3 regions of the Peribacillus sp. NPDC076916 genome follow, and region 3 is predicted to be linked to each of the others. Evidence: riboswitches for the same ligand, from Rfam matches in the RefSeq annotation. Region 3 holds a riboswitch; each other region holds the start of a gene.
What was found. Region 3 has a riboswitch for S-adenosylmethionine ahead of ACQKFG_RS13740 (5-methyltetrahydropteroyltriglutamate--homocysteine S-methyltransferase). Riboswitches for the same ligand answer to the same signal wherever they lie in the genome.

Region 1 (10,254 bases), on a different contig from region 3:
ATATCCGCCTTATCGTTTGCCTCTATCAAGGTTGATGTAATCTTTTTGAGATGGTTGATATACTCCTGTTTCCCCTCAATGATTTTTCGGTCACTTATTTTCTCCAAGTCCCCTCCGTTACTATTGATCAAGTCATTCGTTCCAATAAAAACGATGAAAGTATCTGCTTCATCAAGTTTCGTTTTAATGCGGTAATCATCAAGCTGTTTCATCACCCCATCCGTTTCCTGGCCTTTTATACCGTAATTCCAAAAACTCACTTTTTGTTCCGATTGTGGATTATTCAATTCATCCTCAAGGCCTTCTATATATCCTTCCCCATCCTTATCCCCTTTTCCATAGGTTAATGAATCTCCAAAAGCCATCACCCTTTGCACATCTTCCGACTCCGAGGCCTGAAATTCATACGCAGCAAAACATATAACGAGTACTATAATCAATAAACCTGCCAATTTTTTCATTTGGTTCCCCTCTTGTCTCTTTACTAGAAGTATTTAATCTTTTACATACCCAAAAAATCTACAGTCTTAACATAAAAAAATTGTCAGATAAAGATTCAAGAGTGTATGATAATATAAAACTTTCAATGGTTTGGGTGTCATTCACCGTCCCTAAAACAAAATACGGGATTACCCTTCATTCTGGAGATTTAATAAATGATAGTTAGGAGTTTAAATCATGGAAGAGCTCATAGAGTTTAGAGAGGCAGGACTATCCGATCTACCCAGAATTGTTGAAATATATAATTCAACAATTGCTTCAAGAATGGTCACGGCAGATACGGAGCCTGTATCCGTCCAATCGAGGGTTAAATGGTTTGAGGAACATCATTCAGAAAGTAGACCGCTATTTATCATTACTATAAAAGGGAAAACTGCTGGATGGATGAGCTTTCAATCCTTCTATGGCCGACCGGCATATAATTCCACTGCCGAAATCAGCATTTATATAGATGATTATTTCCGGGGAAAAGGAATCGGACAAATTTCGATTCAAAAGGCAATTGAATGGAGTCCAAAATTAGGTGTTAAGACTCTATTGGGTTTCATTTTCGCCCACAATACACCAAGCCTTAAGCTTTTTTCCAAATTCGGGTTTGAAGAATGGGCACATTTACCTCAAGTTGCCGAGTTGGATGGAATCGAGCGGGATTTGCTCATTCTTGGTAAACGTGTCGATATGTAATATCATTCTTTAGAGCTATTGCCTTGAGCAGTAGCTTTTTCATATTAATCGAGTGCGAATTGGCTAATTTAAAAATACCTATATGCTTTCTGGAGGTAAAAATGTTCACACTCTCTTTTACTTGTTAACGCATTTAATAGCGTATCCAATTCTTGACTTGCTTGAACAGTTAGCAGACTTGATAAGCCGTAAATTGCTGCCAAGTTGATCATTTCTTTTCTTTTCTCTTCTATTTTTTCTATAGTTACCTTACGGCAAGGCATTATATAGCCACCTCCCATTTATTCAATTTTTTTACACTTTCATCATAATGAATCTACTAGTTAAAATCAACTATTTTTCAGAAATTAAATGTGTTATTTTAAAGGTTAAATGTGACAAAATGACTATTTTTTCTGTAATTATGTATATTTTGTGTCATTTTCTATTAAACGCAAAAAAGCATCCACTAGTGTAGACTGTGAATGCTTACATCATATCTCTTATCCAAGAACCCAAACTATAGTCCATCGTTTACTATGTCATCCATTCAGAAGGTGACTCGGTATTTGGTTTATTTATAACAATCTTATATTCATCTTCAAGTACTTTTAATGGGGCATCATAAAGGTGCCTTTCATCAGAGGTTTTGTATACTCCATTGGCCAATAACTCTTCAATAAGCTTTGCCTTCCTCTGTTCGATCCTCTTAAATAATTCTGCCATGTAAATGGCTCCTTTCCTAGTCATCCTAGAGCCTGCTTCTAGTTAGCTAATCTTTATCAACTTGTTTTATTTTCACCAAATTATATATACCTTTTCTATTATGTCACTAAACGTTATTTCCCAAAAATAAAAGCCCCTTCTAATTCAAGAAGAGGCTGACAGTGTCCGTACGGCTCTTCTTATCTTCCAAGCATATGCTTGTTGGATTTAGCACAGTTCCCAAAACGGGTCCGCTGCCGAGGTTTCTTTGGGCCAAGTCCCTCCACCTCTCTGGATAAGAAATCGATATATAAATGATGTAGACATGATTTTATCCTAATAACCATCAAAAGTCAATTACCTGGTTCTCCCTTTTTTCCTGGACATAAAATGGTCCCTCTTTAAATGCGGGTTGCATTTTCTTGTCTTTCTGATATGATGTCAGTAATTACATACAATTCACACCACTAGGGGAGTCTTTTTTTAAGACTGAGATGGAATTAGTTCCGGACCCTTTGAACCTGAACCGGCTCATACCGGCGGAGGGAAGTGGATGATATCGTCCATTTTCAGACTATATCCATCTACCCCGTTCCGTATTCAGGAACGGGGTTTTTTCATTAACAAAGGGATCCATTCTAAAGGAGGATGAACAATGGAGAATGTTAAATTAGAAACATTCAGTGATAGACTACATGCACGGTCAAAAGAGATTTGGAAAAGGAACCATTCACATCCCTTCGTCCAGGCAATTGGAAATGGTACGCTTCCTGAAAAGAAATTTGCCTATTACCTGAAGCAGGACTATATCTATCTCATGGATTATTCCAAGCTCTTTGCTTTAGGTGTAATCAAAGCTCATAACATCGAAACCATGGCAAAGTTTGCGAGTATTTTAAATGAAACCCTTCAAGTGGAAATGGATATTCATCGGCATTATGCTTCCGAATTCGGGATCACTTCCAAGGAATTGGAAGATACAGAACCTACTCCAACGACTCTAGCCTATACAGGCTACATGCTAAATGCAGCTCAGCATGGGACTTTGGCAGACTTGATCGCCTGTCTCCTGCCCTGCGCTTGGGATTATTATGAAATCGGTTTGCTACTAAAAGAACAAAATGGAGCATCATTGGAAAACAATCGCTACGCAGATTGGATAAGGTCCTATTCATCTCCTGAATTCGGGGAAGCACACAAATGGCTGATCGCTTTGTTGGAAGAATTGACGGAAGGCATGCCAGAAAAGGAACTTCTTAGATTAGAAAAGCACTTTTTGGTTACATCCCGATATGAATATTTATTCTGGGATATGGTTCATAATGAGCAAGTTTGGCCGCTGTAGATGATGAATCCTGTCAAGAAACTGACGTTGACTGCCATGATTACGGCTATTACGACGCTGACCAGTTCATTTATTTTCATTCCTGCAGGATTTGCAAAGGTCTTTCCTATTCAGCATCTGGCAAATGTCCTGACGGCCGTTCTATTGGGGCCAGCTTATGCAGTGACACAAGCTTTTTTAGTTTCCATCATTAGAAACATGTCTGGTACCGGTTCAATTTTCGCCTTTCCCGGTAGCATGATCGGTGCACTTTTGGCCGCAATCCTTTATCGAAAAACACAAAGCTTAAAATTCGCTTGTTTAGGGGAAGTGATCGGGACCGGCATTATCGGTTCCCTAGCCTGTTATCCACTTGCCCTCCTCCTATTGGGAGAAAAAGCTGCTCTTTTTGGTTTTTTACCGGCTTTTATGCTCAGTTCATTCGCTGGTGCGATTTTAGCTTTTATATTACTTAAAATACTTCTAAAAAATACTTATATGAAGGGGTTTTTTTATGAAAACAGCATTAACCATCGCAGGCTCTGATTCAGGGGGCGGGGCTGGAATCCAAGCGGATTTAAAAACATTTTCTGCACATGGTGTCTTTGGCATGTCTGCCATCACAGCCGTAACCGCACAAAATACAATGGAAGTCCGTTCAGTACAGCCAATTGAAACAGCTATCATATCAGATCAAATTGCAGCTATCTTTGAAGATATTACTGTCGACGCAGTAAAAATAGGCATGCTTGGATCAAAAGAAATCGTGGAAACTGTCGCTGCGTCCCTTAAAACCTTCTTGCCTGCCATCGTTATCCTTGACCCTGTCATGATTTCCAAAAGCGGTCATCATTTGCTCGACGATAAGGCTGTCTCTGCCTTAAAAATGAATTTGCTTCCGCTTGCAACACTTGTAACCCCTAATGTACCGGAAGCGGAAGTACTTACTGGCTTGTCGATTCGAACGGAACAAGATTTCTACAAAGCATGCATTTCAATACAAGAAATGGGTCCCAAAGCCGTTTTACTTAAAGGAGGCCATGCAGCTGGAAATCCAAATGATCTTTTTTATGATGGGACTGACTTCCAATGGATCGAGGGGGAGCGCATTCATACTAAGAACACTCATGGCACGGGCTGTACCCTATCATCCGCCATTACATCAAACCTGGCAAATGGGCTGCCATTGCAAGAGTCGATAGAAAAGGCCAAGACCTATATTTCTGAAGCGATACGCAATAGCTTTTCAATCGGTAAAGGTCATGGACCTGTCCATCATTTTCATTCATTTTCAAAAAAAGAACGGAGTGAATTAATATGAAGGTTTCTGCAGCCGATTTATTCGTGAAGGTAAAAGAAAGAAAACCACTCATTCACCAAATCACCAACTTTGTTACTGTCAACGACTGTGCAAATGCCACCCTTGCCATCGGTGGTTCACCAGTAATGACTTCGAGCCCAAGAGAAGTGGCGGATATGGTCAAATTAGCAGATGCATTGGTTTTGAATTTCGGTACGATCGATGATAAAGCCTTGGAAGCAATGGAGATTGCCGGTAAGACGGCAAATACCATGGATATCCCGGTCATCTTGGACCCGGTGGGAGTTGGTGCCACCCCCTATCGTACAGAGCAGGTCAAAGAGCTCCTTAGTAAGGTTACTTTCCAAATCATTCGCGGGAATGCGAGTGAGATTCTTTCATTGATGGGTGGGGATACCGTTACACGCGGGGTGGATTCGGGGGAATTAGCGATTAGCCATGCAGAGCTGGCTGCACAAGCAGCTAATAAATTGAATAGCATCGTCGTGGTCAGCGGAGCAAAGGATGCAGTCAGCGATGGAAAACATACGTCCATCATCGACAATGGAAACCTCCTTTTAACTAATGTTACAGGTACCGGTTGCATGTCCACCGCTCTTATCGGCACTTTTTCCGGAGTCACCGACGATTTCTATTCTGCGGCAATTGCTGGAATCTCAACCATGAGCATTTCAGGGGAACTAGCTGCTGCAAACCTTCAAAAAGATGAAGGAACAGGAACGTTTCGTGTGCGATTAATCGATGCAATATCAAGAATGGATAGGGAAATCTGGATGGATGAGGTGAAAATGAATGAAGAAGTCCCAAATTGATTTAAGCTTGTATTTAGTTACGGAAGAGTCCATAGCATTAGAAAAATTGACCGAAATCATTGCAGAATCGGTTTCAGGAGGAGTCTCAATCGTACAACTTAGGGAGAAAAACAATTCCTCCCTTTCCTTTTATAAAAAAGCTTCTGCATTGAAACAGTTATTGAACGAGCTGTCCATTCCCCTTATCATCAACGACCGGGTGGATATAGCACTTGCGGTTGGAGCGGACGGAATTCATATTGGGCAAGATGACCTTCCTCTGACTGTCGTCAAACAAATGGTTCCTGAAGATATGATTGTCGGTGTATCTGTCTCCACACTTGAAGAAGCTCACGAAGCCGAACGAAATGGAGCAGACTATATCGGAGTCGGTTCCGTTTTCCCTACAAAGACCAAACAAGATGCAACCCTGATGGCCATTGGGGATCTGGAGGAAATTTGCCGCAGCGTATCCATTCCCGCCGTAGCCATCGGGGGTATCACTGCAGATAACATATCCGCTCTTTCTGATAGCAGGCTATCAGGTACCGCTGTCGTATCGGCGATCATGAATGCAGAAAGTCCGAAGAGCGCCTCCGAATCACTTTTAAAAATCATAAAAGACTTTACTTAATGAAAAGAGGGGACTGATTACAGTCCCCTTCCTTTTGTTCATGTCAAAACGGTATTCTTTGTTTCCTTCCCAAAAGCTACGGCAATCGCACCCACTAGTATAGCGATTGTAAAAATGGTAAAAATCGAGGATATAGGGGTGTCTGCTGCAACTAAATACCCTACAAGCAACGGACCCAGGACACCGCCAATCCTCCCGATTCCTGCAGCTAACCCAGCACCTGTACCACGAACTGCTGTTGGATACTGCTCAGGTGTATATGCATATAGTGCACCCCATGCCCCCAGATTGAAGAAAGATAGAAACATCCCGGAAACTATCAGCAGTGCCAGCCCCTCTGATGATCCAAAGAAAAAGGCACTGACGGCCGTTCCAATTAAGTATGTGATCAAAACGAATTTACGTCCCATCTTCTCTATCAGCCATGCAGCTGAAAAATAGCCCGGAAGCTGTGCAAGCGTCATGATCAAAACATATTCAAAGCTTTGAATCATGCTGAAGCCTTTTAAGACCATCACACTTGGCAGCCATAAAAACATCCCATAATAAGAAAAGACCACGCAAAACCATAGAATCCACAATACAAGGGTCTGACGGGAGTATTCCTTTTTCCAGACACTTTTCATATTGGTTAATACAGATGGCCTCTGCTTTTTTTCTAGTTCCGTATACTTCGGTGAATCCGGCAGTTTCAAGCGCAGATACAGAGCATATAAAGCTGGAACTGCGCTCAATAACAATGCAACGCGCCAACCATAAGCCGGAATGATGAAATAGGAGATGAGTGCTGCCAAAATCCATCCAACCGCCCAAAAACTTTCAAGAAGGACAACAACCCTTCCCCTTTTACTTGCTTCAACACTTTCAGAAACCAATGTCGAGGCAACCGGAAGTTCTCCTCCAAGTCCCATGCCAATCAAAAATCGCAATATCAAGAACAAACTGAGTGTACTGACTGCTGCAGACAGGCCACTTGCGATTGAAAACAATAATAATGTAATGATAAAGACATTCTTCCGTCCGACCCTGTCAGCCATCGCACCAAAGAATACGGCTCCTACAGCCATTCCGATAGAGTTTATGCTCCCAATCCAGCCAACCTGCTCACTGGTTAAGTTCCAGTCCTGTTTCAAAGCAACAATGATGAAAGAAAGCATACCGACATCAAGTGCATCGAACATCCATCCAAGACCCGCAACGCCTAGTATCTTACGTTGCGATATCATTTTCGCATCATTTCCCATATATTCCTCCTGAAGAACTTTAGACCTTCTTGTTATTTTATCCTTATTCATTTTAACTATTAACTTTCATTTTTGCTATAGTATTTACACATGTCATGACAAAATAATACTTCATTTTTTTTATGATGAAGAAATCTTGAATATTATGTCGAATGATATAGATTGAATATTCGTATTTTTTCATTTATCATAAAAATTGGCATAAATCATAGCGTTAACAATAAGTCATCATGTTCTGCCCAAGATAATCATTTTATTCAGGAGGGTAATTATGACAAATCTAACGTTAGAAGTAAGTGGAAAGCTGCAAAAATTTTTAACAGGACCAAAAAAGCTCTATATTAATGGTCAGTTTGTAGAAAGTGCTTCAAAAAAAACCTTCTCCACACCCAATCCTGCTACAGGACAAAAACTTGCCGATGTTTATGAAGCTGATAAAGAAGATATCGACTTAGCCGTCAAGGCTGCACGCAAAGCATTCGATGAGGGGCCTTGGTCTAGAATGAGTGCAGCTTCACGCAGTAGGCTAATGTATAAACTTGCCGATTTAATGGAAGAAAATAAAACCGAACTTGCTCAATTGGAAACGTTGGATAATGGTAAACCAATCAGTGAAACTACCAATGCCGACATTCCTTTAGCTATAGAACATATGAGATATTTTGCCGGCTGGTCCACCAAGATTGTCGGACAGACCATTCCAGTAAGCGGAAATTACTTTAACTACACAAAACACGAGGCGGTTGGTGTTGTCGGCCAAATCATCCCATGGAACTTTCCGCTTCTTATGGCAATGTGGAAACTGGGAGCGGCACTTGCTACAGGTTGTACGGTTGTATTAAAGCCTGCTGAACAAACTCCGCTTTCCGCGCTTTACCTGGCTGAATTATTGGCTGAAGCCGGTTTCCCTGATGGGGTCGTCAATATCGTTCCCGGTTTTGGTGAAACCGCTGGACAAGCACTTGTCGACCATCCGCAAGTAAATAAAATTGCATTTACCGGTTCGACCGAAGTTGGAAAACTGATCATGCGCTCCGCTTCATATTCATTGAAACGGGTCACATTGGAACTTGGAGGGAAATCGCCAAACATCATCCTGCCTGATGCCGATTTCTCAAAAGCCATCCCTGGTGCTTTGAATGGGGTCATGTTTAACCAAGGGCAGGTATGCTGTGCCGGTTCCAGGGTTTATATCCAAAAGAAGCATTATGATAACGTAGTTGCCGATATGGCAAGCCATGCAAAAAACATCAAACAAGGGGTAGGTTTAGATCCAAGTACACAAATTGGACCGCTTGTTTCCGAGGAGCAGCAAAATCGAGTAATGGGCTATATTGAAAAAGGGAAAAACGAGGGTGCGGAAGTACTTGTCGGCGGAAATAAACCGGGTGAACAAGGCTACTTTGTTTCTCCTACTATATTTGCTGGTGTCGAAGAGGATATGACGATAGCCAAAGAAGAGATTTTCGGTCCGGTCATAGCGGCAATGCCATTCGAGGATTTAGATGATGTCATTAACCGTGCAAATGCAAGTGAGTATGGATTGGCTGCCGGCTTATGGACCAGCGATATAGCCAATGCCCATTATGTTGCAGGAAAACTCCGTGCCGGTACTGTATGGGTGAACTGTTATAACGCGTTCGACGCAGCTTCCCCTTTCGGCGGTTACAAACAATCCGGAATCGGACGTGAAATGGGATCCTATGCCCTGGACAACTATTCTGAAGTGAAAAGTGTCTGGATTAATTTGGGTAAGTGATTTTTTGACTATTAAGAAAGAGGGTCTCAAAGAGGCCCTCTTTCTTTCAGTCCATTGTTCACTGTTCCGAATAATCAAATTATTCAACTATTCAAACCTTTTCAATAGTCTTTCCCTCGATAATTTTGGTAGAATGCAAGATAGACAAACCGGCTGCTACTTGAGGTGGTTATACGATAATGGTGCCGGGGTTTGTGCTAAAGTGAATGAGCCTTAACTGATTCATTTCAATGCCGGTTATAATGAACTCCTTCGTCTAATACCTATAAGTTTTCACAAACGATGTAAAAAGTTTCTTTTTTATATGACAATTAAGTACAATTATAGAAAATGGAAAAGGAGTTTTTGAATGATGAGTGATTTTCAAACGAATTTGGAAAAATATGCAGAACTTGCCGTAAAAGTCGGTGTAAACATCCAACAAGATCAAACCCTGGTCGTAAACACAACATTAGAGGGTGCTGACCTTGTGCGTCTCATTGTAAAAAAGGCTTATGAGAACGGTGCGCGTAATGTCATCGTTAATTGGAATGACGATATCGTTTCACGTACCAAATATGAACTGGCTCCGGATGAAGTGTTCCAAGAGTATCCAAAGTGGCGAGCGGAAGAAACGATCGAACTTGCAGAAAACGGAGCTGCCTATCTATCCGTCATCTCCTCCAGCCCTGACTTATTAAAAGGTGTAAAGCCAGAAAGGATTGCCAACTTCCAAAAAGCATCCGGGACTGCACTGAAGAAGTGGCGTCAGTATATGCAATCCGATAAAGTAAGCTGGTCCATCGTTGCCGTCCCTTCAGAAGCTTGGGCTGATAAAGTATTCCCTGAAGAGGCAGAAGAAAAACGCGTTGATCTGCTATGGGAAGCCATTTTCAAAGCAGTTCGTGTTGATGTGAAGGACCCTGTGGAGGCCTGGAAAAAACACGATGATACCCTGCATGAAAAGGTTGATTATTTAAATGACAAGCATTACCAAAAATTGCATTACACGGCTCCTGGAACAGACCTGACAATCGAGTTACCCGAGAAACACCTATGGGTCGGAGCAGGAAGCATCAACGTACAGGGTCATGAATTCATGGCTAACATGCCTACCGAAGAAGTGTTTACGGTTCCATTGAAAACAGGTGTTAATGGTACGGTTTCCAGTACGAAACCCCTTAGTTACGGCGGCAACATCATTAATAATTTTTCCGTGACCTTTAAGGAAGGACGGATCATTGAAGTAAAAGCAGAGGAAGGGGAAGAAATCCTAAAACAATTGGTTGAAACGGATGAGGGTTCACACTATCTTGGTGAAGTGGCACTTGTT
Region 2 (10,254 bases), on a different contig from region 3:
TGTGGTGCAACTGAGGCCCTTGCGAATATGGGATACTTAGATACTAGAAAGCATACAAGTAATAATTTAGAATACACTAAAATGGTATCTCCTAACTATAAAGGAGAAAAGTTCTATGAGGTGGGATCTGCGGTATCTGATGCGAATTTAGTTACTGCATCAGGAATAGCTCCTCTGGAATTTGCGATGGCAGTACTGAAAAAATTAGATGTATTTGCACCAGATACATTACATTCATGGTATAACCTAAATAAGACTCATAAACCTGAATACTTCTTCCAGTTAATGAATTCAATAAATAGCTGAGTGAAAAATCAACTTAGCAGTTTTATATTAGTTCAAATAAAAATAATGAAGTAACTGAAAAGCTCACTTTCTCTATTTTGTTTTGCAGAGAAGTTGGGCTTTTTAATTTGGAATTTCCTTATCGTTGTAAATCCGCATTTTCCTGACGCTACCCCGGTATTTAGAAAAACAGGAACAATGAATAAACCCAGCTAATCTTTTATAAAGGTAGCTGGGTTTTAAATTTGCATGTGCAAAATAGCACTTAAAATACGTGCAAATTATCGCCTAAAGTGACAACAATTATTTGTTTATTTATTCTTGTTTTATGTCTAAACGTTAGTTTGTAATTTATAGTATAAAAGATTTAAGACTTATGGACAGAGGATGATATATATTGTTAATTAGTTAGGCGAGGGCTTCAACTACTGGCCAAGATTTAGTGACGCAAAAGGAAATATTAACGATAACACGATTCTGGTTATTTTGTATCCAAAAATAATAGAAAGTCTATCAGTTCAAAGGTACCAATGAAAAAAGAGTTGGCCCCGTAAGGCCAACCCCTTGCAAACCGTCATTTTATTGTAAGCGTTACAGAATTATAGTTTTTCCCATTACCAAGTGGATTGTAGTTTTTCTCAATGTTTCCTGCGGCGTCCACAGTGAAATAATTGATGGTTGTAGTCTTTTCAATTTTTAATGTTTCTGCAAATTCACGGGTGCCGCTTAATTTAATTTTAGCTGATTGGAAGGTAGGGCGGCTGCCGTCAAGCGTATAATAAATGGTGGCCGGCTCACTTGTTTCAATCTTAACATCAACCGGACCTGTGTATTTACCGTTTCCAGGTGTAGCTTTTGAGGAAGGCGGCTGATGGTCTTTTGCACTGTTGTAGGCTACTTTAATTAAGCCAATCAACCCATTGGCAAATTCCATTGCTTCTTCATGGCCTTCTACAAAGGCTGGCTGGAATCCAACTGCCTGCCATCTTTTTGTATCCTTATTCCATAAATCTGCCCCTACTTCGAAGTTCCAGGCATAAATCCCCTTTTCATACCAAAGGTAGTCCGCAGAGTTACCTGCAGCAGAGTATAGTACGTCAGGAATTGGACCTGTACGGCTAGGTAGAATGACCGTTCCGCGGTGGTCTTGAATATCATTTAAGATGTTGTCAGAAGCTGCCCAGTAAAACGCTTCTTCACCAGCTGATGGGCGTGGCAGTGTTGTACGTTTTGAATCGTAAGCACCAGGGGACCACATGAAGTAGCCGCCATAACTATGAATATTCATTGCAAACTTAATATTTGGGTTTTTGTCAGCAAGCCAGACAAGGTTTCTTCCTTCAGGCTCAGAGTTTTCAGCTGGTCCAGCGTAAGTGTCTCCCGTACAACTTGTACCTCCGCCAATATAGCCATCAAAAACGGAACCAACAGAATGGTTGCGGTTAAGGTCAACTCCCCAATTATTACGGTACCCAGGATCAGAGGCAGTGGGACCACAGTGATTGGTCATATTCTTACGCTGCATATTGTAATCATTTAAGCTGTAATTGGCACCATCAGGGTTTACTGAAGGTACAAGGAATATATCAAGATTATCGACAAGCTTTCTTGTCTCACTATCTTGACTATAGTTTCGCAGTAGTCTTTCCGCCGTTTCGATTGTTACGAGCGGAGTCACCCATTCACGGGCATGCTCCTGAGCATATCCAAGAACACCTGGTTTAGAACCGTCACGATGCTTGCCGATTCGGATCGCTTTTACTGTAAAAGGATCACGGGAAACGTCTGCCCCAGCTTTCAAGCCGTCAGTTAATATCGCAGCATTTGTAGTTGGTGCGACAACACCGGCACCAGTATTACCGCGGTATGTAGTCGCAGTGACAAGTTGGCTTGCATTCTCATTCAGTGCTTTAACAACTTGTGCGGCAGTACTTGTTGCCTTTCCTGACGAATCAGTAGCTAAATTTACTAAAATCTTTGTACCATCCACAGTCACTTTTAGTGGTGAATTATTGGTTCCCGGATTCTTGAATTCTACCGATACATCATTCCCGCCCTCATGCCCCCATGCTTTTGAGGAAACAACAACTGCGAGATTGGTCGTGCCGCCGATTGTAGCTTGGGCAAGACGTCTATAACCATTTGTTTTATTTGGCATATCAATGATTTCTACCAAGTTCGGGAATTCTTTTGCAAGTTTTTCGGCACGTTCATATAATTCATTTGGTGCCATATAGTGATCAACAAAATCGGTAACATAATCTGTTTTTGGATGTTTCGGCTCTTTCCCTAACCATTCAGTAATTGTGCTCGTAGCTGTTCCTCCAAGATTACTTTCAATTTTAACAGATGAAGGAATGGCGCTAACTGGTAAAAGCAAATAGTGATATAAATATTCACCGTAATCTACCAATCTGGAAAGTGTAGCAGATTTTTCCTCACCGTTCTCGGTCCAAGTTGCTTTAAGTGCTGTGCTAGCAGTCGCACCGGCGCTTGATTTCACTTCGAGATATAGGAAGGTGCCTGATTGATTGGTAAAATGGTTTGCCCTAAGGACTTTAAGTGTATCCTCGGAAGCTGCCAGACTGGCTTGCAGCTGGACAGTAGATTGCCGCTCTGCCACGCGTGTGTCCCATTGGTTTTCGGTGATCAGGGTCTCTTTTACATTGATGCCAAAGGTCTTTAACATGGCAATTTCTGTTGGTGTGACAACGGCATCCACTTCATAGACTCCGTCGTGTGCTTCGATTCTGTGGGTAAGGTCAATTCCAAGCTCAAGAAGCTTCTCCTTTGCCTTATCATTTGGTACTACAAGTTGAACAATTGAGACCGATTCTTCCTTAGGAATCGGCTGGTCAGGCTGTTCGACCGCTGCAACCGGAATACTTAGGCCTGGATAAAATATAGAGAACACTAGTCCGGTTATGGCAGTCATCACCACTAAATTCCTTTTCCATTTCTGCTTTTTCTGTTTTGTCAAAAACTGCACCCCCAAAATGCTAGAAATTTTTAATACAAGCTTATTGTAAATTGAATGTACTTAATATCTTGTCGTAAAATCAGGGGCAGTTAAAAATCCACTCTACAAAAATTTTATTAATACTTTATTTTAGAAGAACAAATTTTAGGTAGTTTTTCCTGTTTAAAAAGTACTGTGCTCCTCAAAAGATTTAGTAATTAAGGAGTGCAAAATTACTGGATTTTATTCCACTATAATTCCTATAAACTGTATATTGATAATCAACTGTTTTCATTGTTTAATATTGTTGCCTTTTGTTTAATTTTGTAGAAGGAAAGTTGTAATATACTTCATGTGAATTACGACTCTATTGTTAAAAACCATTAAATGCCTATCAACCTTTGTGCCAGTCCAACCTTTAATAAAGAAACAAGAATTATTATGAATAGGAATGATGGGGAATGGCAAAAACAAATACTCAACTGAAACAAAACAGGGTATTAAGAAAGTGCAAGAGCAAATAAATGAAATAGTAACAAATGTGGAAGAGAAGATACATTTGGAGAGGCTCTTTTTTAAAGTATGCCTAGAATGCTTGCAATGACTATTTCTCCATATGGTCAAAACTCTTTAAAAATCAATGAATGCTTACTGAAATATTTGAAAAACGGTGGTATGAGTGAAAACGTAGTATGGCTTGGGGAATTGATATTCATTTGAACGGGGAAGTCGAGTAGAAGAGGAAAGCACGGACTTAGACGATATGATTGCACTTTATAATCAAGCAGATCCAGCGAAATATCCATTGATTATGATGCTAAAATCAGATATGTTCGCAGGCGGATGCATCGAACGTTTTGAATGGGGTATTGAGGTTATTTTACAAGGCATGCTAGCAATGTCGAAATAAAAAAAGCGATGGTAATCTGAACTATGCCCCATTTTTCGGACAGTAAAAAGTTCCTAAACGGCTAATAGGTGGTCCCGGTATTGTACCGGGGCCATTTTCTTTAGTCCCCATTGGTAACGACTCATATTGTATTCTTCTATAACTCTATAAACTAAGGTGAACACTTAAATAATAAGTTTTTATAATCTTTGTTGTTGAATAAAATGATACATTGCCCCAATCACTCCTGCGTCATTTCGATGTTTACATAGTTCAACAGGAATCTTAATATCATTCCACCAAGGGAGATCGTCTTTTTCTCAAAAAAAACCTTTCTACTCATTAGTAGAAAGGTTGGTTAAACAATCCTCAATCCTTTCTCTCATCTTCCAAAGCACATTGCTTTGCAGGAATTGGCACCATTTCAGTTAATTAACTGACGGTTGCCGGGCTTCACTGGGCACAGTCCCTCCACCTCTCTTGATAAGAGTCAAACATTATATTCAAGTAAACACATTATTTTAAATTCAGCGTGAATATAGTACGAGAGTGATCTTATCATGACCAAACCCTATGGTGAAATATTCCAGGTGGTGAGGCAAAGTTCAGTAGTTTATTTTTCGAAAGGAATGTATATATTGGATAGTTTTATATTGACATTAATAAAAGCTATCAATGAGGAAGTATCCCCGCATCTTACTGCAATCCTTTTTCTTGGATGCTTCATTAGCAATAATCGTTATTCACTTAATAAATGGCAAAGGCTTGATGCTCGTGGAAATAAAAGGGGATAGATGCCCAGTTTTCAATTAATGAAGCAAGCTAGTTTATACAACTCAAGAGAAATATGACGAAAAGGATTATCCTATTATTTATAGGAGGCCACATCCAAAAATAATAGCTGTGTAAGAAGAACATACAGATAAATTAGAATATCATTTACTAGAGAGCTTATAGTTATTCCATTTAATTTTCTTTCGTTAATCGACTCATTCGGAATGGAGTAATGATGAGAACGATAATAAGAACAATTCCCATATAGCCAAAGATTGGATAGAGAGAGGAAACAAGTTTAGTGAAGCCAAAGAAGCTTGCTATAAATCCTATCAACAGTGATGAAATGATGATTACTTTAAATTTTGTGGTATGCGGATTTGAAAAGCGTGTTCCAAATGAGTAGAACATGCTGACTGCCGAGTTGAAAATCATAGCGAACAGAACGAGAGAGTACAGAATACCTAAGAGAGGTGAAACACTGTTGGCGATTCCCAGCATTGGCATATCTAAGTGCGATACAGTATGAATATGTGAGAAAATAGTAAGGTGACTAATCATAACAAGTAGACCTAAAGCAGCCCCTCCGATAAGTCCTCCAATGGATGATATCCTTTCATCAGGTTCATTTCCACCCATAACAAGTGTCATGGAAGCCCCCATTGCTATGGTTATTGAAATATAGTTTATTGCAGATATTAGCCAATGTCCCGCAGCTGAATTTTGTTCCAGTGCATGTGGTTCAAGTGACGTAAACGATGAATTCATTGTTAACATACTATAAATAAATAAGAAAAGTACGACAATAATCAGAAATGGTGTGACGGATGCAATTACCTTAATCACACGGTCAACTTTCAGCATAACTGTTGTCATAACAAGAACAGTCATAAGAATGGTGCCTATAAAAGAAGGTAATCCGAATTGCTGATTAAAGATTGAGCCTGACCCCGCAATCATGACAATTCCGATACCTAGTAGGATGGCGTTCAGAACATAATCAATGATACCGCCGAGAAAGCGACCACAAATCTTATAAATTGCTTCCTGATGCGAATCTGTTTGTGTACGACTGCCAAGCTTCATCAGAATCATTCCAAGGTATGCAAAAATAACGACTGAAATGATAGCTCCAATTGTGCCCAATTTCCCGAAGCTTACAAAATAAAGCATGGTCTCTTGTCCTGAGGCGAACCCTGCTCCGATAAGGATTCCGATAAAAGCACTAGCGATCTTAAGGATTCTCTTCATGTTGTCCTCCGTTTTTCTTACGTTTTAATTTATTCTAACTATTTGATAGGATTATCATTTTATAACCATATCTTTTGATACATATATTTTACTAAGGAGGATCCATGGTAATAGTTAACTTGGACACCTTCCTCTTATGGTACTGAAGTGCCACAATACTCTCGGGGAATAGCCGATTTCCTGTACGCTACTGACATCTCTTCATTCAGCTCTTTCGAACGTTTCGCTGCATGATGAATCGCCTGTGAAATGGCTTTGCCGCCATTATTTTTCCGTAAAGCCTCAAGTCCGGATGCTGTCGTTCCATTTGGTGAAGTGACTTTCTCTCTTAGACTTGCCGGTGCCTCGTCGTTCACCATAATCATCTTGGCTGCCCCTAAAATCGTTTGGGCGACAATCTCACGGACCATCGCTTCATCCATACCCTTTTTAACGCCGGCATATTCCATATGTTCCATTAAATAATAGAAGTAAGCAGGTCCGCTTCCTGCAATTCCTGTAAAAATATCCATTTGCTCTTCTTCAATTAAGAACACTTTTCCCAAACAGCCAAACAATTCCTTCACTGCTATCACATTGTCCATCGCTGTATGTCTTCCCGGACATAACGCAGTTGCCGACTCCCGGATCATGCTTGACGTATTTGGCATCAACCGCACAACCTGCTGTCCAAGCTGTAGATGACTTTCCATGAATTCAGTTGAAATGCCCGCTAAAACAGAAATCACAACTTGATCCACTTTTATTTTATCTTTCAATGCATCGAGAGCATCTGCTGCTCCCTGGGGCTTCATTGCCAAAATAAAGAAATCGATTTCTTCATATGGCAATGCATCCTGATGGACCGCCTGAACTCCATACACGTGATTCATTTCCTTGAGCCGTAATTGATTCCGGCGATTTGTCACATAAATTCTCTCTGCTGGTATGCTCCCCATCTGCACAATTCCTGAAATCATCGACTCTGCCATCGAACCGGCTCCTAAAAATGCCACAGTTTTATCTTTCAACATTATGCCCTCCTAAAAGTTCATCGTTCGTATTTCCGTTCGTATTTTTCAGCCATTTTATCGTAACATGCTGAGATTCAGATTCAAGGGAAGAGAGGACATTCACAAGGAAAAGGCCGAGATAGTGAAGGGAAGCGTTATCATTTGGTGCTTACATTATAATCAAGCCATTTAATCATGGATAATCGGCTGTAATCGGAGTATTTGCGGATATTTTAGGAAGAAAAACGAAATAAAGCAATTCATGTCGTTACAGGTTTTGTCCGTATTTTTTGTCTGTAAAATACCCTCTTAATAATCGCTCTCCCATTGTATCTAAGACTTGACCTTAATTTATTGAGGGGAGAAGCACATGAAGATGAATATACAACTTTATTAGTGCAAGGTGTTGATGAGGACGGGGTATCTTCAGAGTCAACTTCAAAGGTCATTACAGATATTAATGAAATACAAGCTTTTATAGAAAAAGTGAACAAATTGGAAGTTTTGCAACTTCCTAATAAGGAGTTATTGGAGAAGAGTAAAGAATTAAATAAAAAAGGGAATTACTTTTTTATAGGCTGATTTCGCATACTTTGTTGCTATTTACCAAGTAAAGCGGTGTGATGAATTTCCCCCTCCGGATGCTCGCTTTCCGCGGGGCGGGCGGTGAGCCTCCTCGGCGTAAACGCCTGTGGGGTCTCACTTGTCCCGCTGCTCCCGCAGGAGTCTCGCACTTGCGCTCCAATCAACCTTAAATCGTTTCATTTTAAAAACAACAATCTTTTTAGTGATGGAAGGGTTATGTTTCAAGAACGGATCCGGGGTAGCTGAAGGAGCTGTCGTTAAGGCAGCTTTTTCTTATGGAATTAAAGGGTCAGGATAGTTCAAGAGCACATAAAGAGTTGTTCAACAATTGGACCAGATTGCGAGGGAAGAATTGCTGACTTTACAAAAGGTAAATTAGTTAAGGATAAATAGTGGTGGACCGAAAAGAAGGCGCTTTTGAGTGGAACTATTATTTGGAATTTAATGCATAAGATTGGAACCAAGGTCCATTTCAAACGTAAGTAATGTAAAAGGACTTAAGGTTGGGAGGCATAAGTATGAGGCAGCTTTATATAAAGCAGAAGGTGTTCAGTCTTAGCGGGAAATTTACAGTAAAGGATCAGCAGGAGAAGGATATATATTACGTGGAGGGAAGTTTTATGCAAGTTCCAAAGACTTTCTCCATTATGAATGCAGCAAGGGATGAAGTAGCACTCATTACGAAAAAGGTGTTCAGCTTTTTACCAAAGTTTTTGGTTGAGGTGAATGGTCGAGAGGTATTAACAATAAAGAAGGAATTTTCCTTCTTTAAAGCACGATATACAATTGATGCGGCAGGCATTGAAGTACATGGTAATTGGTGGGATATGGATTTTCGAGTTTTACAGCATGGTAAAATCGTAGGTGAAGTGGGCAAGGAGTGGTTCACTTGGGGTGATAGCTACAAGGTTGAAATAATAGATGAAGAGATGGAAACCATTATTATTGCACTCGTTGTTGCAATTGATTGTGTGAAGGCTGATCAAGCAGCTGCTTCCTCCGCAGCGTCGATTTAAAGTAAAAGTGTAAAATTAAAAGGCTGACAGTTTTAAAAAAGTCACTGCTTGAATAGGTGCGGTGAACCGTATCATTAATAAATGATAAGGCCATTTGGTACCAAGTTTTTATATTCGTTCTTCAGTAATCGAGCGCGATTCTTGAATAAGGCTTGCTTTCCTTATAGAACTGACAGGCTGAAGATCGGAGCTGTCTTTAAGGCAGCTTTTTCTTTATGCAACTATAGGGGCGGGTTAGTTTAATTATAAATCTTATAAAAGCTCACAGGTGGTGGGAAGATGACTTTAAAAGAGTTTATTGAGTTCCAAGAAGGTATAGCAATCGGGGAAGAATACTCATTTATATATCAAAATGAAGAATATTGGATAAGCCAAAATCCAGGTGCATATTATCTTACACGAGTCAGAGGTGCCTATACTCAAGAGTTTGAAACTTCTGAGGCTCTTTTTAAATATGGAACAATCGAAGAAAGACTTCTTTCAGAAATTTATATGGATTTTGAGTGGTAAAATAAATCGTTGATAGATTCTTGTTGAACTAACAGGTGCATTAGCTGAAGATTGGAGCTGTCTTTAAGACAGCTTTTTCTTGTGGAACTAACGGAGCAGGTTAGTCCGTTTCATTATTTTCACCAGAACCTTATAACATTTTGACTTATAGTAATGAGAATCCGGTTACATTCAAAATGCTTGCATTATTCATTATTATTATTATAAAATACTTGTATACAAGTGTACTTGAACTCTGTTGGAAGGTGAATTTATGGCTGAATCAAAGGAGTTTCTATATCCTGTAAAATGGCTTTCAAAAGCTTCAGCAGGTGATCGTGTAACATCCGAGCTTAGAATGCGCATTATTTCGGGGATGATTGAAAGCGGTGCCATCCTATCTGAAAATAAAATAGCTGCCGATTTCGGTGTAAGCCGCTCACCAGTTCGTGAAGCGTTAAAAATATTGGCCTCTGAAAATATCATCCGATTGGAAAGAATGGGTGCGGTTGTCATTGGTTTAACAGAAAAAAAATATGCAGAAATTTATGATGTGCGTATACTCATCGAAACGTTTGTATTCGAACGGCTAGTAAGGATGGAAACGAATGAATTAGTGATGGAACTTAGTAAAATACTGGAAATTATGAAAATTTCCATAAAATACCGAGATGCTGATGAGTTTTCCTATCAGGATGTCCTATTCCACGAAACGATCATTCGGTCCATCGATCATTCCTACATCCTGATGATTTGGGATAATTTAAAACCTGTGATGGAAAGTTTGATTCTTCTATCCATGCGCAGTCGTTTTAAAGAAAAGTATGAAGACTTTACACGGATCATAAATAACCATCAACTTTATATTGATGCAATCAGGACAAAAGATCGGGACCTCATGATTAAGTCGCTACATGAAAACTTTGATGATGTTCAAGAGAAAGTTGAAGACTTATGGACGGCCCAACAGATGCTTTCAAAAGGAGTCGAACAAGAAAATGACTAGCTATATGT
Region 3 (10,254 bases):
TTTTTCTAAAATGACGGATGGGGTCACCCCTTCTTCGTATATATAGAATTCCCCGTTTGAACGCTTAATACGACCAGCATCCCGTGATGCCCAATGTCCCAACATACTCCCCTGATAATTCAATGGGAATGGTAATTCCAGGTTTCACTCCCTTCAATGTACTCGATACCACTTCATTGTGAGTCATTTCCTAACGACGAAGGCTCCAAGAGAAGCTTGATGCAATGTGCCGATTCTCGACTTATCGCTTGAACCAAGAATCATTCCGTCTTTATCCGTAATAAGCACGTCATGCCCGATTACTTCACTGGTTATATTCGCAATTTCTTGAGCTAATTTAGCTAACATATCATCCCCCCTGGTTATCGCAAAACTATAAAAAACCAGCTCTCAAATATCTTGAGCTGGTTTTTCATGTATCTTCTTAAATTAATTTAAGGTCATTTTCCTTCAAGAAACGTTTTCCTTGTCGCCGGTGTATTCATGCTCCCAAAAATCGGCATTTTTTATGCCTAAAGCTTTTGGATTGAAAACCGGATCGACCCCTGCCTTCTTTTGCTTTTCGTAATCCTTTAACGTAATAAGCGCCGGCTTAGCAAGAATCAATATGGCAATGACATTGAGCCATACCATAATCCCCAAGCCAGCATCACCTAATGCCCAAGCCAGCTCCGCCGTACGAATGGTGCCATAAAAACTAGCTGCAAGTATGATAAGTTTCAATGCCAGCATGGCCCACTTACTATTCCGTTTGCGCATTAAATAGGCAATATTCGTTTCCGCAATATAATAGTAGGCCATGATAGTCGTAAAGGCGAAGAAGAAAAGGGCTATTGCTACAAAGCCAGCACCTAAGCCTGGGATTACACTATCGATTGCCGCTTGTGTATACCCTGGACCAGGTGTTACATCGCCCAAATTATTGACGATATATGAACCATTTTCCGCTTGAGTATTATACATGCCTGTAAATAAAATCATGAAGGCCGTAGCGGAACAAACGAACAATGTGTCGATATAAACCGAGAATGCTTGGACAAGACCCTGTTTTGCCGGGTGCGATACTTCAGCCGCAGCCGCAGGGTGAGGACCTGTGCCTTGTCCCGCCTCATTCGAATAAATGCCGCGTTTCACTCCCCAAGCTACCGCCATCCCGATTAACCCACCAAATGCAGAATCCATCCCGAAGGCACTTCTGAATATTAAAGAGATGACTCCTGGTAATTCTGTAATGTTCATTAGGACGATGACAACAGATAATAATATATAACCAAGGGCCATGAATGGCACGATTATTTGTGCAGCATTAGCTATCCGTTTTACACCGCCGAATATAATGAAGCCCAGCAAAAGGACAATTGCCAACCCAGTGATCACCGGGTTGATGCCGAATGCATTTTCCACTCCGGCGGCAATTGAATTGGACTGAACACCAGGCATCAGCACAGCCATGGCTATTAGTGCAGCGAATGCAAAAAGGACAGCAAACCACTTCACGCCCATTCCTTTTTCAATATAATAGGCTGGTCCCCCTCGATATTGACCGTCTTGTTTGACTTTATATATTTGAGCTAAAGTTGATTCCACGAATGCACTTGATGCTCCAATGAAGGCAATGGCCCACATCCAAAAAACGGCACCAGGGCCACCAAAGGCGATAGCCGTTGCCACTCCTGCAATGTTACCTGTACCGACCCGTCCCGAAAGTGCTATGGATAAAGCTTGGAACGAGGAAACGCCCGCTTCCGAACTTTTGCCTTGGAACATCAAAATGACCATTTCCTTAATATGCCTTACTTGCAGAAACCGGGTTAAAATAGAGAATACTAAACCTACTCCCAATAAAATATAAATGACTGGCGTACTCCATAAAACCCCATTTAAAGCCGTAATAAAATCAGACAATCAAGTTCCCCCTTTAATTAAATTTAGAAAATTCAAACTTATCTTTTATTGATTATATTTCATCTTAATGGATTAAACAATAGTTTCCGCGTCAGGAAAACTAACATAAACATTTTTATTTTTCAACTTGCAAATGCTTCAATTATCACATTCCGAATTTAAAAAAACGCCAGCGATTCCGCCGGCGTCATGTTTTTGCATATTGGTCAAGATACTCTAATCGCACCCGATATTTCCTGTTCCAATTGATTGGTTCTCTCAACTTTTGTTGATTCCGTCCATCCAAAATATCCAGCCATAAAATCAATCACTGCATGTTTATGCGTTTGTACTAAATCGATATCGAATAATAGCGTCCCCGTCCTGCGGAAGAAGAAATCCACTGGAGTTGCGGCCATTTCATGATCTAGTGCGTATTTCAGTTGTACGAACAACTTCTTTGGAAGGCCACTGCTTGCTCCTCCGACTCCTTCATTTTTTGCGATATCGAATATCACAGGTGCGTTGGACCCGTACATGGCCAATATCTCTTCGGTATCCTTAACTGCGAGTCCCGAGTCAATTCCCATTTGAATATGTTGCTTGATAAAATCGGGAAAGTTTCTTGATCCCCCGACATCCCCTCCGGAAATCGGCATTCCTTTAGTGCTGCTGGCTGGGTAAGTTTTATTGGATTGCTGGGCAAGCTTCCCTGCCAAAAGGTCGACCGTCGTTTTGGCCATTTTGCGATAACCGGTCAATTTCCCTCCAGCAATCGTGATAAGGCCCGAATCGGACTCCCAAATTTCATCCTTCCTTGATATTTCAGAAGGATCTTTCCCTTCTTCAAGAATCAACGGCCTCACTCCAGCCCAGCTTGATTCAATATCATCACCCGTAATGTTCACTTCTGGAAACATATAATGTATCGACTTTAATAAATAGGCACGGTCTTCGGACGTAACGGTCGGCACTGCAGGATCACCATCATAAAAAGTGTCCGTAGTCCCTACATAAGCCTTACCGGCTCTCGGGATGGCAAAAATCATCCGGCCATCAGGCGTATCAAAATAAAGCGCCTGCTTCAACGGGAATTTCGATTGATCGATGACCACATGAACACCCTTGGATAACTTCAGCGTTTTCCCTTTTTTCGATTGGTCCTTTTCACGAATGGAATCGACCCATGGACCTGCTGCATTAATAACTTTGTCTGCGTATATTTCATAAGAATCACCTGATAGTGAATCGGCAACTTGGACGCCGTTCACCTTGCCATTGTCATATAACAATTTTTCCACTTTTGTATAATTTATCGGTGTTGCACCTTTATCGACAGCCGCCTTCATCACTTCGATTGTCAGACGTGCATCATCTGTCCGGTATTCAACATAATAGCCTCCGCCCTTCAGTCCCTCTTTCTTAACGAGCGGCTCCCGCTTTAGCGTTTCCTCCGCCGAAAGCATTTTCCTGCGTTCAGCTTTTTTAACCCCCGCAAGGAAATCATATACCCGAAGGCCAATGGAAGTACTGAATTTCCCGAAGGTGCCACCTTTGTGCATCGGTAACAGCATCCATTCCGGTGTGGTAACATGCGGTCCATTTTCATAAACGATTTCCCGCTCTTTACCAACCTCGGCAACCATTTTTATTTCAAATTGCTTTAAATACCGCAATCCGCCATGAACAAGTTTTGTCGAGCGGCTTGAAGTCCCTGCTGCAAAGTCCTGCATTTCAACCAAAGCCACTTTCATTCCACGGGTCGTTGCATCCAGGGCGATACCTGCACCGGTAATTCCCCCGCCAATGACAACCACATCATATTTCTCTTTTTTCAGAAGTTCGATCGTTTCTTCCCGATATATATTTGAAAACCTCATGCCTGACTCCTCCTTTAAGTATTGCATTCTATTTTTTCGTGAATTCTGCGTTTACTCGTGAATTCGTGCGCTTTACTCGTGAATTCACACTATTTACTCGTGAATTCGCACGGTTTTCTCGTGAGTTCACGCTATTTACTCGTGAGTTCGTGCGCTTTACTCGTGAATTCACACGGTTTTCTCGTGAATTCTGCGTTTACTCGTGAATTCGAACCGTTTACTCGTGAATTCGCTCGGTTTTCTCGTGAGTTCGTACACTTTACTCGTGAATTCACACTATTTACTCGTGAATTCGCACGGTTTTCTCGTGAGTTCGTGCGCTTTACTCGTGAATTCGCTCGGTTTACTCGTGAGTTCACGCTATTTACTCGTGAGTTCGTTCGCTTTACTCGTGAATTTGCTCGGTTTACTCGTGAGTTCGTGCGCTTTACTCGTAAATTCTGCGTTTACTCGTGAATTTGCTCGGTTTACTCGTGAATTCACGCTATTTACTCGTGAGTTCGTGCGCTTTACTCGTGAATTCACGCTATTTACTCGTGAATTCGGTCATTATATTCAATTGGTTCATTTGTTCACATAGTTTATATAGATATTAATATCCCTAATCTGCCATTGAAAACAAAAAAGAGACCATAAATGACATTATCGAATTAACGATAACGCATTCATGGTCTCTCCTGTTCTCCGGCCGAGTTATTAACTTGATTTCATTATAGCATACTCCAGCTCGTTTGAGAAAGAATACACCTCGTTTTTTATTTAAATGCCATAGCGGCATGTACAGCTTTTTTCCAGCCTTCATATAATTTTTCACTATCTTGCTCTTCCATGGAGTGTTTAAAGGTTTTGTCTACCGCCCATTGCCGGGAGATTTCTTCTTGATCCTTCCAATACCCGACAGCAAGCCCAGCTAAGTATGCAGCACCTAATGCTGTAGTTTCGTTTATGGTCGGCCTCTCGACGGGCACCCGTAATAAGTCGCTTTGGAATTGCATCAGGAAGTCATTCTTGACTGCCCCGCCATCCACTCTTAATGTCTGGAGCTCGATTCCTGAATCCGCCTCCATTGCATCAAGGACATCCTTCGTTTGATATGCCAGTGATTCAAGTGTGGCACGAATGAAATGTTCTTTGGATGTGCCGCGCGTCAAACCAAAAACGGCTCCCCGCACTTCGCTGTCCCAATATGGAGTTCCAAGTCCTACAAAAGCCGGTACCACATATACTCCATCCGTACTTTCCACCCGTTTTGCATAGGCTTCGCTGTCCTTGGCATCATGAAGCATCCGCAGGCCATCGCGCAGCCATTGGATTGCGGAGCCCGCGACGAATATGCTGCCTTCCAATGCATATTCGACCTTCCCATTCAGTCCCCAGGCAAGTGTCGTCAATAGTCCGTGTTCGGAACTGACAGCCTTGTCTCCTGTATTCATGAGCATGAAACAGCCTGTTCCATACGTATTTTTAGCCATTCCTTCATTAAAGCAGGCTTGGCCGAATAATGCTGCCTGCTGATCACCGGCTGCCCCGGCGATCGGAATCGATTGGCCGAAGAAATGATATTCGATCGTACGTGCATATTCTTCAGAGGAAGGCCTCACTTCCGGCAGCATCGATTTTGGTACAGTCAATATCTCGAGCAGTTCTTCATCCCATTTCAGTTCATGGATATTATACATCAATGTCCGGGATGCATTCGAATAGTCCGTTACATGAGCCTTGCCTCCTGATAGCTTCCAGATCAGCCAAGTATCGATGGTACCGAATAACAGCTTGCCTTCATCCGCCTTTTGCCGGGCCCCTTCGACATTATCGAGGATCCATTTCACTTTCGTTCCGGAAAAATAAGCATCTATCAATAATCCCGTTTTATCCCGGAATAGATCATTAAGTCCCTTTTCCTTCAAATCATCACAGATTTCACTTGTTTGCCTGGACTGCCATACAATCGCATTATAGACAGGGGTACCTGTTTCCTTATCCCAAACGACTGCCGTTTCACGCTGATTGGTGATGCCGATCCCGGCAATTTGCTCAGGCTTTACACCGGATTCAGATAGTACACCGGCAATGACTGCCAGGATCGATCCCCAAATCTCATTGGCGTTATGCTCGACCCAGCCTGGTTTAGGGAAATGCTGTGTGAATTCCTTTTGGGAGGAATGGACGATTTCCCCCTTTTCGTTAAATAAAATCGCCCGCGAACTCGTTGTTCCTTGATCTAATGATAAAATGTATTTTTCCATTGTGTATGCCCCTCCTTTTAATTAACTGGCAATATTTCTGCTTTCCATTTCATGTGACTGTTTTTTACCAAATGCATAGGCTAATATCAATAGTACCAGGCTTGCACCCAAAACAGACCAAAATCCTGCTGTTATTTCTCCCATAAAGAACGCTTTATAACAAACGGCACCAAGTGAACCCCCAATAATCGGTCCAACGACCGGAATCCATGAATAGCCCCAATTCGAATTGCCCTTGCCCGGTATCGGCAGCAAAAAGTGAGCGATGCGCGGCCCCAGATCGCGGGCCGGGTTAATTGCGTATCCTGTCGTTCCCCCAAGTGACATCCCGATCACGACAATCAATAACCCGACTGCGAATGGGTTTAGACCCTCTGTAAAATGATTGGCACCTATAAATAATAAACCAAGAATAAGGATGAAAGTTCCAATCATCTCACTTAATAGATTTGAAAATGTGTGCGGGATTGCAGGTGATGTCGCGAACACACCAAGCTTCGCTCCTGGATCATCCGTAGCTTTCCAGTGTGGCAAATAGTGCAGGAATACTAGAGTTGCTCCAAGGATTGCGCCAATCATTTGGGCAACGATGTAACCGGGCACATCACTCCAAGGAAATTCCCCAATAATGGCAAACCCCACTGTGACTGCCGGGTTTAAGTGCGCCCCGCTTATGGAACCCACTGCAAAAACACCCATGGTAACAGCCAATCCCCACGCAATCGTGATAACGATCCAGCCGGCATCTTTTGCATAGGATCCCTTTAAGGATGAACCAGCCCCAATGCCTGCTCCGAATAAAACTAATATCATCGTACCTAACACTTCTCCCCAAAATGGAGTCATGAATAAACCCCTCCCCTGATAAATTTTTAAACCATGCCAACAAATAAAAGGAGATCCACAGCAGAACTATCTTCATAAAATAAATTATGAATAGATCTGTTGTGAATCTCCTAGTCTCCGTCACATATATTAACTTGTACAGTAAAATATACTAGGTTATGAAAACGCTGTCAATATTTTGTAAAGAATTAATCTATTTTTCTGTGTTTTTTTTAATTTCCCCTATTAAACGATATCCCATAATTCAGTTTTGGAAGTGGTAATTGATGACGCTCCAGCATCAAGGGCGTTCAGGACTTCATCCGAAGTACGTATGAGGCCGCCTGCAAAAATCGGTGTCTGCAACCGTTCCTTCACTTCTTTTATCATCCATGGCATGGCGCCCGGCAATACTTCGATATAATCCGGCTTGGTTTTCTGCACCAGCTTATAACTTTTCTCAAGTGCATGTGAATCTATTAAAAAGATTCGTTGGATGGCAATGACCCCCTTTTGCTTCGCCTTCAATATAACGTTTGATTTAGTCGAAATCAGCCCATATGGATTATATTCCTGACAAATGAATTCTGTCGCGTACTCATCACTTCTTATGCCATGGATCAAATCGACATGGTATATCATTTTCTTATTATGCTGCTTTGCCATCATACTTACGTTTTTCAATTGTGATATATGCAAATCAAGAAACACACCTATTTCATAGGAACTTTCTAAAAATCTTTCGAAATCCTTCATGCTTGCTGAAGCAGGCAAAATCTTCTGATCCATCATTATCCTCCTCATTCCCAGAAAAACTCAAAACTTCAAGTCATTTAGTATATTTTAAAGAGCTTGATTTATCAAACACATTTTTTTCATGACCCATATCACCATAACACTATCATACCTGGCACTCCCTTTATAGTTTTCGGCTAAGGATGTATGTAAACTCGATCATAAAGTAAGTTTTATTTTCAATGCACCTTCGACGAGTTCAAACGATTTAATTGTGCCAACGGGAATTTTCCTCACGATTTTCCAGGCGTTAACATTCATTTTGATCGTTCTTTTTTCAAATTCAAAAAATGGCGGTCTGTTAAATATCCTTTGGTTGATGAATTTCCTGTCAATTGGTTCCATTTCCACTAATTCAAATAAAATCGTTCTTTTTTCCACAGATACCGGTTTTAATGTAATCCGGAAAGCTACGTTTTTCTTAAACATCATTTTTTTCACTTCCGTCGTTCCGGAAAGCACGATATGTTTTGGCGTAATTTCGATTTTAATATCCTGACCATATGATTTACTTCTTATGATTTTCTCTATCATGGCTTCAGTTAAAGTTATCGTTATGCCATTTTTGAATGGACTGAATGTATTCATCCTTGCATTCCCCTCCTGCCGCTCATATGAATCTTCGGTTATAGCATATGCCGGGTTCCCTGATGTAGTAACACAGAACAATAATCGGTATATTCAAAATCTTGCACCTTCAACCCTTGACCTTTATAAAAACTACCTGTATAGTCATAATTAATTTAATAGACAACTCTTATCCAGAGAGGTGGAGGGACTGGCCCTTTGATACCTCAGCAACAGACTGATCATGTACTGTGCTAATTCCAGAAGTGTAAAAACTTGAAGATAAGAAGAGTATATAGCTTGGTTGCCAACACCTCTTCTTATTTTTAAGAAGAGGTGTTTTATTTTTAAAAGGAAAGAAGGAATGCAACATGTCCATCACATTAACGAAAGCACCATTCAGGGCCGATCACGTCGGAAGTTTATTAAGACCAGAACGTTTACATATTGCCAGAAAGCAATTTAAGGAAGGTACCATTTCAGCAGAGCGGCTTGGTGAAGTTGAAACCGAAGAAATCAATCGGATTGTCGAAAAACAAATTGAAGTTGGATTGGAGGCCGTGACGGACGGTGAGTTCAGACGAACATGGTGGCACTTTGACTTCCTCGAACATTTAAATGGAATCGAGGGATATGTGACTGAAAAAGGGCTCACGTTCGATGGTGTGGAAACAGAGAGATATAACGTTCGCAATACCGGGAAGGTTTCATTCAACCCTGAACATCCTTTCATTGGTGACTTCATTGAATTGAACAAAATCGTGAACGGACGCGCCATTGCCAAGCAAACCATTCCCAGTCCGAATCAATTATTTGCTGTAGGCATTCATAATGAAGACATCTACCCTGATATTGAAGACTATGCAAATGATATCATTAAAGCATATCAGCATGCTTTGAAAGCCTTTTATGATGCAGGTGTGCGTTATCTTCAATTGGATGATGTATATATTGCCAGACTTTCAGCTCCGGATTTCCAGTTCAAAGATGGAAAATATACGAGGGAACAGTTAATCGATCTTGCACTTCGCGTAATTAATGGCGCATTGGAAGGCAAACCAGAAGACCTTGTCGTCACTACACACCTATGTCGTGGGAACTACCAGTCGACTTGGGCGTTTGAAGGAAGCTATGCCCGTATCGCCCCAACTTTATTGGCAAAAGAAACAGTGGATGGGTTTTTCTTGGAATATGATGATCAACGCTCAGGGGATTTCAAGCCATTAGAATACATTCAAAATGGCGGTGCACGGGTCGTACTGGGTGTCGTTACTTCAAAAAATGGAGAAATCGAAGACAAGGAAGCTGTTAAGGCACGCATTGAAGAAGCCTCGCACTTCGTTCCTCTCGAACAATTATGCTTAAGTCCGCAATGCGGGTTCGCCTCCACCCATCACGGCAACAAGCTGACCGAAGAACAACAATGGGAAAAGCTGAAATTCGTCGTTGATGTAGCAAAAGAAGTTTGGAAATGATTTTTTTGCGGAGACTTTAATCCGTTCGAACAACCTAATCGGCATCAATATAAGCGTGCCGATTAGGTTTATAATAAAAGCGTAAAAGACATTCATCCCTAAATCCGAGAACAAACAAAAAAGAACGGCCACCAGCACGTCCCTTTTTTACTTGCAGCTTTCATCATCATCCATTTTCTTCACAAATATATCATCCGTCACCCTATCTTCCAGCTTGTTCCTCAAGGCCAATTCCGCGGCCTTCCCATCACTAGGCGACCCGTCCGAGAAATACATCGGAAACAACGAGAAGAACATAACATAGAAAGAAAAATAGATGAATTGATACCAGATCACCGAGCTGTCCAGGATATCCTGATACACTAAGCTATAGATGATCAGCATGCTGACTAAATTAAAGATAGCCCCTCCTAAATAGATCAGCGTATTCGTCAATCGATTATCATGTTTCAATCCCTTGAACTCGCAAGTCCCATTCCAAAAATAATATTTCCTCACCTCCATGTTCCGAAAGGCAAACAGTTTATTGCCACAACCGATCAAGATTTTCTTTTCTGATCCCCCAAAGATCGTGACAAAAAA

Region 1: linked by a shared signal. The riboswitch ahead of ACQKFG_RS01905 (Fur-regulated basic protein FbpA) and the one ahead of ACQKFG_RS13740 (5-methyltetrahydropteroyltriglutamate--homocysteine S-methyltransferase) in region 3 are both predicted to bind S-adenosylmethionine.
Region 2: linked by a shared signal. The riboswitch ahead of ACQKFG_RS25635 (IS3 family transposase) and the one ahead of ACQKFG_RS13740 (5-methyltetrahydropteroyltriglutamate--homocysteine S-methyltransferase) in region 3 are both predicted to bind S-adenosylmethionine.

The regions. Positions count from the first base shown of each region.
Region 1 is NZ_JBNNIU010000001.1:376,790-387,043, forward strand. Features, by position in the region: gene ACQKFG_RS01890 (GDSL-type esterase/lipase family protein) at 1-461, opposite strand, end outside; gene ACQKFG_RS01895 (GNAT family N-acetyltransferase) at 679-1,185, shown strand; gene ACQKFG_RS01900 (aspartyl-phosphate phosphatase Spo0E family protein) at 1,254-1,448, opposite strand; gene ACQKFG_RS01905 (Fur-regulated basic protein FbpA) at 1,702-1,890, opposite strand; SAM riboswitch class I at 2,067-2,171, opposite strand; TPP riboswitch at 2,329-2,434, shown strand; gene tenA (thiaminase II) at 2,525-3,214, shown strand; gene thiW (energy coupling factor transporter S component ThiW) at 3,218-3,739, shown strand; gene thiD (bifunctional hydroxymethylpyrimidine kinase/phosphomethylpyrimidine kinase) at 3,708-4,514, shown strand; gene thiM (hydroxyethylthiazole kinase) at 4,511-5,326, shown strand; gene thiE (thiamine phosphate synthase) at 5,307-5,939, shown strand; gene ACQKFG_RS01935 (MFS transporter) at 5,978-7,183, opposite strand; gene ACQKFG_RS01940 (aldehyde dehydrogenase family protein) at 7,455-8,942, shown strand; gene ACQKFG_RS01945 (aminopeptidase) at 9,295-10,254, shown strand, end outside.
Region 2 is NZ_JBNNIU010000017.1:30,008-40,261, reverse strand. Features, by position in the region: gene ACQKFG_RS25645 (type 1 glutamine amidotransferase family protein) at 1-306, shown strand, start outside; gene ACQKFG_RS25640 (M14 family metallopeptidase) at 860-3,265, opposite strand; gene ACQKFG_RS25635 (IS3 family transposase) at 4,208-4,318, opposite strand; SAM riboswitch class I at 4,513-4,623, opposite strand; gene ACQKFG_RS25630 (YkvI family membrane protein) at 5,100-6,158, opposite strand; gene proC (pyrroline-5-carboxylate reductase) at 6,293-7,171, opposite strand; gene ACQKFG_RS25620 (LURP-one-related/scramblase family protein) at 8,254-8,751, shown strand; gene ACQKFG_RS25615 (hypothetical protein) at 9,031-9,261, shown strand; gene ACQKFG_RS25610 (GntR family transcriptional regulator) at 9,515-10,246, shown strand; gene gntK (gluconokinase) at 10,239-10,254, shown strand, end outside.
Region 3 is NZ_JBNNIU010000004.1:14,327-24,580, forward strand. Features, by position in the region: gene ACQKFG_RS13695 (sugar diacid recognition domain-containing protein) at 65-187, opposite strand; gene ACQKFG_RS13700 (sugar diacid recognition domain-containing protein) at 184-348, opposite strand; gene ACQKFG_RS13705 (alanine/glycine:cation symporter family protein) at 451-1,905, opposite strand; gene ACQKFG_RS13710 (glycerol-3-phosphate dehydrogenase/oxidase) at 2,112-3,764, opposite strand; gene ACQKFG_RS13715 (hypothetical protein) at 3,843-4,220, shown strand; gene glpK (glycerol kinase GlpK) at 4,520-6,010, opposite strand; gene ACQKFG_RS13725 (MIP/aquaporin family protein) at 6,032-6,856, opposite strand; gene ACQKFG_RS13730 (glycerol-3-phosphate responsive antiterminator) at 7,082-7,624, opposite strand; gene ACQKFG_RS13735 (hypothetical protein) at 7,790-8,218, opposite strand; SAM riboswitch class I at 8,385-8,486, shown strand; gene ACQKFG_RS13740 (5-methyltetrahydropteroyltriglutamate--homocysteine S-methyltransferase) at 8,569-9,672, shown strand; gene ACQKFG_RS13745 (hypothetical protein) at 9,820-10,254, opposite strand, start outside.